3 regions of the Marinobacter sp. es.048 genome follow, and region 2 is predicted to be linked to each of the others. Evidence: predicted binding sites of a transcription regulator. Region 2 holds the regulator's gene; each other region holds the start of a gene.
The links. The regulator LexA, encoded in region 2, represses DNA repair genes until DNA is damaged. The targets are predictions, from matches to a motif close to CTGTNTNNNNANACAG.
Positions count from the first base shown of each region.

Region 1: the regulator LexA is predicted to act here: its motif matches at 1,168-1,183, upstream of recN (DNA repair protein RecN).
Region 3: the regulator LexA is predicted to act here: its motif matches at 975-990, upstream of imuA (translesion DNA synthesis-associated protein ImuA).

Region 1 covers NZ_FYFA01000001.1:1,171,773-1,174,041, forward strand. The annotation lists gene recN (DNA repair protein RecN) at 1-1,109, opposite strand, end outside; gene grpE (nucleotide exchange factor GrpE) at 1,365-1,964, shown strand; gene dnaK (molecular chaperone DnaK) at 2,057-2,269, shown strand, end outside.
Region 2 covers NZ_FYFA01000001.1:1,971,320-1,973,588, forward strand. The annotation lists gene CFT65_RS09110 (amidoligase family protein) at 1-804, opposite strand, end outside; gene lexA (transcriptional repressor LexA) at 1,015-1,626, shown strand; gene CFT65_RS09120 (cell division inhibitor SulA) at 1,669-2,160, shown strand; gene CFT65_RS09125 (hypothetical protein) at 2,165-2,269, opposite strand, start outside.
Region 3 covers NZ_FYFA01000002.1:609,613-611,881, forward strand. The annotation lists gene CFT65_RS13855 (YrhK family protein) at 196-471, opposite strand; gene CFT65_RS13860 (4a-hydroxytetrahydrobiopterin dehydratase) at 534-881, opposite strand; gene imuA (translesion DNA synthesis-associated protein ImuA) at 1,010-1,699, shown strand; gene CFT65_RS13870 (Y-family DNA polymerase) at 1,709-2,269, shown strand, end outside.

The DNA of each region.
Region 1 (2,269 bases), 800 kb from region 2:
GCCTTGGCGCGGGCCTCTGATAGCTCTCCGGCCAGTTCATCGAAGCGTCCACGATGGCTTATAAGTTCTGCTTCCAGTTGTTCCAGGCTGCCTTCGCCGCCGTCCAGTTCGGCCAGCTCGGCGCTCAGGCGCTGATGCAACTCCGGTAATTCCTCAGGGGTGATCCTGTGTTTGCGGGCCATCTGGTAAATGGCGCTCAGCCGTTCTTCCACTTCCGCCAGGCGAGCCGGATCCGCCTCATAGTCTTCAACAAAGTGGCGCAGGTTGTCGCCGGCCTCGCTGATTTGGATCTGGGCTTCATTCAGCATTTGTATGGTGTCTGCCAGTGTGGGCACATCCACCGGGAGCTGTTCCAATTGTTGCAACGCCTGGCGCACCAGGTCGGCGGCGCTGGTTTCATCTTCCGTGCACAGCAGGGCGGCCTGATGGCTGTTGTGCAGAACCGTGTCGGCCTGGCTCAGCTGGGCCTGCTCCTGTTCCAGTTGCGCCTGCTCGCCGTCTTCCAGTGCCAGACGGTCCAGTTCTTCCACTTGATAGCGCAACAGCTGCAGCTTGGCCTCTGCTTCATCGGCATTCTGCTGGCGCTCGGTCAGCCGCTGGCGGATCTGGTTCCAGGTTTTCCAGGCTTCCCGGGTGTCAGTGGTCAGGGTCTCAACGCCGGCGAACTCGTCCACCAGCTTGCGGTGGGTTTCCTTGCGCAACAGGGACTGATGCTGGTGCTGGCTGTGAATGTCCATCAACACGCCGCCGAGTTCCTTCAGATGATTCAGCGGGCAGGGCTGGCCATTGATGTAGGCGCGGGAGCGGCCATCCTTGCTGATGGCCCGGCGCAGAATGCAGTCATTTTCGTCATCCAACTCATGCTCTGCCAGCCAGTTGCTGGCCTCCGGAATGTCGGATACGTCAAAGGTGGCTGTGATATCGGCACGCTTGGCGCCATGGCGGACGGCGCCGGCATCGGCGCGACCGCCCATGGCCAGGCCCAGAGCGTCCAGCACAATGGATTTACCGGCGCCGGTCTCGCCGGTCAGTGCAGTCATGCCCTTGCTGAACTGGAGTTCCACCCGTTCGGCGATGGCGTAATTGGAAACCGTAAGTTGAGTCAGCATGCAGATAACCTCCGCGTTGTTCCTGAGACCGGCAAAATACTGTGAATGCATACAGTGACTGTGAATATATACAGGGTTTTTGTCGTTTGCAAACCTGCATAAGGGATTTTCTTCAGGATTGCAGGCATTGGCGGTTGAAACCTGAAGAGCGGGCCCCATATCCGTTCGCAACTACATTTTCCGGCTCGCCGGGGCCGGAGCCCATGTTTAACCGGCCACTGACAGCGGGCCGCTTTAGATCAAGCAGGAGTAGCCATGAGCACTGACGAGAACCGGAACGAGCACGAGGAACTGAACGAAGCCCTCGAGGCTGCGAAAGAGGAAGCACAGTCTGCTGAAGGAGAGGCTGGCGAGAGCGAAACCTCCGAAGTGGAAGCGCTCCAGGCTCAGGTTCAGGAATTCCAGGAGCAGATGTTGCGCTCCCAGGCGGAGATGCAGAATGTGCGCCGTCGGGCGGAGATCGACGTGGAGAAGGCTCACAAGTTTGCCCTGGAAAAGTTCGTCAAGGAGCTGCTGCCGGTAGCTGACAGCCTTGAGAAGGCGGTCGAGAGCACCGAAGGTCACGATGAGTCCGGCGAACTGGTGGCCTCAATTCGCGAAGGCGTGGAAATGACCCTGAGCCTTTTCATGTCCAGCCTGAAGAAATTCAACGTTGAGCAGATCAACCCGGTGGGCGAACCGTTCGATCCCCAGCATCACGAGGCCATGTCCATGGTGCCTGCGCCGGATGCTGAGCCGAACAGCGTGGTAGCCGTGGTGCAGAAGGGGTATCTGTTGAATGGTCGTGTTGTGCGGCCGGCCATGGTGGTGGTCGCCAAAGCGGAAGATGCACCAAAAATTGATGAGCAGGCTTGAAAAGCCGATTAAAGCGCCAATATAGCCAGTAAATAGCGAAAGCGGAGGCAATTGCCCTCCGGGAAAGCATTCAGAAGAATTGGAGTGATTCAATGAGCAAGATTATCGGTATCGACCTGGGAACCACCAACTCTTGTGTAGCCATTATGGATGGCGACAAGGTGAAGGTAATTGAAAACGCAGAGGGTGATCGCACCACCCCGTCGATCATCGCCTATACAGACGATGGTGAGACGCTGGTTGGCCAGTCAGCCAAGCGTCAGGCAGTAACCAATCCGGATAACACCCTTTATGCCATCAAGCGT
Region 2 (2,269 bases):
GCAATCCGGCAACCGATAATGCAGGGTGGGCCGGCTTTTGATTCTTGGATCCTGAACGTGGCGTTCCAGGCGTTCCCTGTCCAGATGCGCAAACAGCGGAAGCAGGTCAAGCGCACGGTTGCGGGTGGGATTGAACTCCAGGTAATCCTCCATGAGCTCCCCGAGATTTGGTTGGTAGTTGTCTTCCATCAGAAGCTCGGTGTAGCGACCGTGCCAGGGTTCGATATAGGTGGTGAATTTTCGGCTGACATCCAGTTGATGCCGGTGCTTGAGCCAGTCATAAAGAGCTGCGAATGCCTGAAAGTACCGTACCAGTGTCGCCGGGCTGAGGTCAGGCAGTTCGGGGTTCAGCTGCAGGCCAAACGCAAAATAGATGGCGTCTCGGCTTCCGAGTGCCCCGGCGCTCCTGAGCTTCTCTACGAGGGTTTCAATCACGTCGACGCTGGAAAATTTCAGGGGCGGGCTTATGATCTCGAGGGGCACCACGCGCTCGGCGGCAGCGTCGATCACATCCATCGCCTGTCCACCCAGTTCACGGATGGATTCGGGGAGACGCTCATCCGCCAGATCGAGATCCTTGATCGGATCGGAATCAAGCTCCACCGTGAAGTCACCCAGGGCCGTCTGCAGTGTGGTCACATACCGTGATTTGAGTTCTGGAGTGCCCTCAAGCATCTTCGCTGCCAATGTAACCAGCTCGTCGTAACCCAGACCAGACAGTTCGATCTCGACGCCAACGCGGCGTTCCTTCCCTTCGTTCGTCTCTAGGATGTCAGGCATCCTGCAGGCACTGACTTGGGTCATGGTGCTCCCTGGTTCGTGAGAAATCGTGCCCTAACCATATCACACCGTTGTTGATCCTCATTATTAAGCGGATGCAAGAAAATCGGGGACCTGGCTTTACACTGGATAAAACACTGTATATAGTCAGTTTACTGTATAAAAAAACAGGGCTCCCGGAGCGGTCTTTCCGGAAACGAAATTCTGACCCCGGCCCCGAGATAGCGGAGTAGCTTGATGAAGCTGACGGCAAGGCAGTCACAGGTACTGGATATCATACGCCGATACGTCGATGAGACCGGTTATCCGCCAACTCGCGCTGAAATCGCAGCGGAGCTGGGTTTCCGTTCGGCCAACGCTGCGGAGGAACATCTTCGGGCTCTGGCAAGGAAGGGTGCCATTGAAATGGTGCCGGGAGCCAGCCGCGGTATCCGTTTGCCTGAGGCGGAAGAGGACCTGGGGTTACCGGTTATTGGCCAGGTCGCTGCCGGTAGTCCGATCCTCGCTCAGGAGCACATTGAGGACCACTGCACCCTGCAGCCGGAATTCTTTTCGCCGTCGGCAGATTATCTGCTGCGGGTCCGGGGCATGAGCATGAAGGATATCGGCATTCTCGATGGCGATTTGCTGGCAGTGCACAGCACCCAGGATGTTCACAATGGCCAGGTGGTCGTTGCCCGGGTCGGCGATGAGGTCACGGTAAAACGTTTCCGAAAGGAAGGGTCGAAAGTCTACCTGATTGCCGAGAACGAAGAATTTGCACCCATTGAAGTGGACCTGACCGAACAGGAACTGTTCATCGAGGGTCTGGGTGTTGGTGTTATCCGCCGCTCTGATCTGCACTGATCAGTCCGGATAGCCTCAGATAGCTTGAATAACGGGTGAATTATGGAACAAATGAGCTTTAATCAGAATCTGGCCTACAATCCCAATGCTCTGTCCTGTTCAGTGCCGGCAACCGCCGCCCGCGAGCGACGTTCCGTCATTCGCGCCCGACGTTCCCCGGAAACCAACGAGGCCAAGGTCTCTGGCAATGTAACAGAAATCATTCTGCCGGAAGGCCAGGTAGAAAACTTCCAGCTGCTGTTGCCCATGCTGACCCAACTGAACCAGGAAAAGCGTTGGCTGGCCTGGATTGATCCGCCTCAGGCATTGGTTAGCAAGTGGCAGAAAATGCACGGGATCGTGGCTGGCGAGTTGTTGGTGCTTCGCTCAACGCCCGACTACCCTGCCCAGGAGCTGGCCGAGCGGGCCCTCAGTGCGGGCACGTGTCATGCGGTGGTTATGTGGACCCGTAAACTGGGCCGCGCTGCCTTCGAATCTCTGCAAAAAGCCTCTGCCGAGGGAGACAGCCACGGCGTTGTTCTCAGGCAGCGTTAATCGATCAATGAAGAGTGTAGGAGGGCTGGGCGTCTGAGGCGTCCAGTTCGTCATCTTCCCAGTCGATATCGTGGGCAACATTGCCGACGGCCTCAATGCCAGCTGCAAT
Region 3 (2,269 bases), on a different contig from region 2:
TTGACTTCAACCCAAACCGAAGTTCTGTATATAAAACAGCATTCAAGGATGAATGGATATGGATATCCCCACCCCGACACCTGCACAACCAACCCGTTTTTTGGACAAAGTTCGGAGTTTTATACGCTTCCATGGCCTCCAGCTCCCTGAAGTGATGGGCTCTGCAGAAACCGAAGTATTCCTGGATGAGGTGTTTTAACTCTCCCAGTTGCTGGCTGGAATTCGCTTAACGTGAATGTGGCTGATAAGCCGGATGGTGGGGCGGATCAGGAACTGGAAGCTGCCAATGATAAACAGCCAGATGGCCGCTTTCTCGTATTCCGGGAACAGGAACAGGATGCTGCCCACTAGAAACCAGGTGGCGATGAAAAAGTCGTTGATGATGCTTACCACCTCGTAGCGGCGCCGGATGATGAGCTCTTCCTTGCCGAGTTTCAGGGTCAGGGGGTTATCGGTGCGGTTTTCAACCATTCGTCTGGTGATCTCCGGTCCGGAAGGAGCGCGGCGGAAACCGGGTTCCGCCGCGATTGGGATTATTGCATGTCGTTAAAAGCAGCGTCGGTTCTCGCTGCCAGGATAAAGTCGTTCTTGTGCAGGCCGCCGATTTCGTGGCTCCACCAGCTCACTGCAACCTTGCCGTACTCCAGAACAACCACCGGGTGGTGGTCTTCTTCTTCGGCAAGTTCGCCAATCTTGTTGGTGAGCTCCAGGGCCTTCACAAAGTTTTTAAGTTTGTAGACCTTATGAAGCTGTTCTTCCCCGTCAATTTCCAGAATTTCCCAGTCCGGAACATCTTTATGCAGCTTCTGCTTTTCTTCCTCAGTCGCCTTGGGTGCGTTCGGGCTGCAGGCTTCACAGCTATGTGCTTTCAGGTCACTCATTTCAACCTCCATGGTTGATGATTGTACTACAAGCGTGGGTCGTGCCCTTCGCTTTATCAACCCTTCTCTTGAAATCCGGTCGCTTTCCGAATACTGTATATTTAAACAGTATTTCGAGAGTTTTCATCATGAGCGAGCTTCTGAACACGCTGATGCAGGATGCCCGTGTCTGGCAGGGGCACCGCCACACCCAGACCACACAGCCTGCAGAATCAACCGGTTACCAGGTACTGGATAACCAGCTCGGTGGCCTTGGCTGGCCCCGGGGTGCCCTGAGCGAGTGCCTGCTGGATGCACCGGGTATTGGTGAGCTGCATTTGCTTCTGCCGCTTATGCAACGGGTGTGCGAAGAGGGCAAAAGCGTGTTCTGGCTAAACCCGCCGCACACGCCCTACGCCCCTGCCCTGGCCCGGGAAGACGTCAATCTGGACCAGGTGGTGCTGATCCATACCGAAGATGAGGGCGACTTTCTGTGGACTCTTGAGAACTGCCTGCGTTCACCGGTAACGGGTCTGGTAATGGCCTGGCCTGGAAAGCTGGCCTCACGGGAAGTCCGTCGCCTGCAACTGGCTGCCGAAGCCGGGAGCAATGTTTGCGTGCTGTTCCGGGAACGCCGTTACGCCGAGCAGAATTCTCCGGCTGCCTTGCGGCTGGAGCTGGAACCGGGGGAGCAGCAGGATCTCAAGGTAAATGTGCTCAAGCGCCGGGGTAGCTGGCCCGGGCAGCGCTGTTCACTGGTCATGGCCCAGCGGGCCGATCTCTCATTCCGTGAAACCACCCGGGTTATCCGGGGCCCATGGTCGGACTCAACAAGGTAATAACGCTCCATGCTCTGGCTGTATCTGCATTTCCCGCACCTGGTGCTGGACCATATTCGGCGCACCCGTGAAGATCAGGGCGCCCTGGTGGTGGTTGAAGGCTCTGGCCAGAAGGTAATCCAGGCCTGCCCCGAAGCCAGGAGCCAGGGTATTCGTAGCGGCATGCGCCTGAAAACCGCCATCAGCCTGGCTCCGGATCTGGGCATGGTGCGAGCCGATGAAACTCAGGAGGCCAGGATTCTGGAAGATCAGGCCCGCTGGCTGTACCGCTATGCTGCCCATATTGTGCTGGTGCCGCCCGATGGCCTGCTGGCCGAAATTGGCAGCCTTCAAAAATTGTATGGTGGGCTGCCAGCCGTTTGGCAAACCGTGGAACAGGGGCTGAATGAGCGCCAGCTGAATGCCTGGATCGGTATTGGCTATACCCCTCTGGCGGCCCGGCTGATTGCCCGCGCCGGCAAGGGGGAATGCACGGCAGACAAGGGCCACATTCTTCGAAGCCTGAGCCAGATGCCCCTGCTGGCAGCGGAATTCAACGAGAAGGCGTGCACCCGCTTGCAGCGTCTGGGG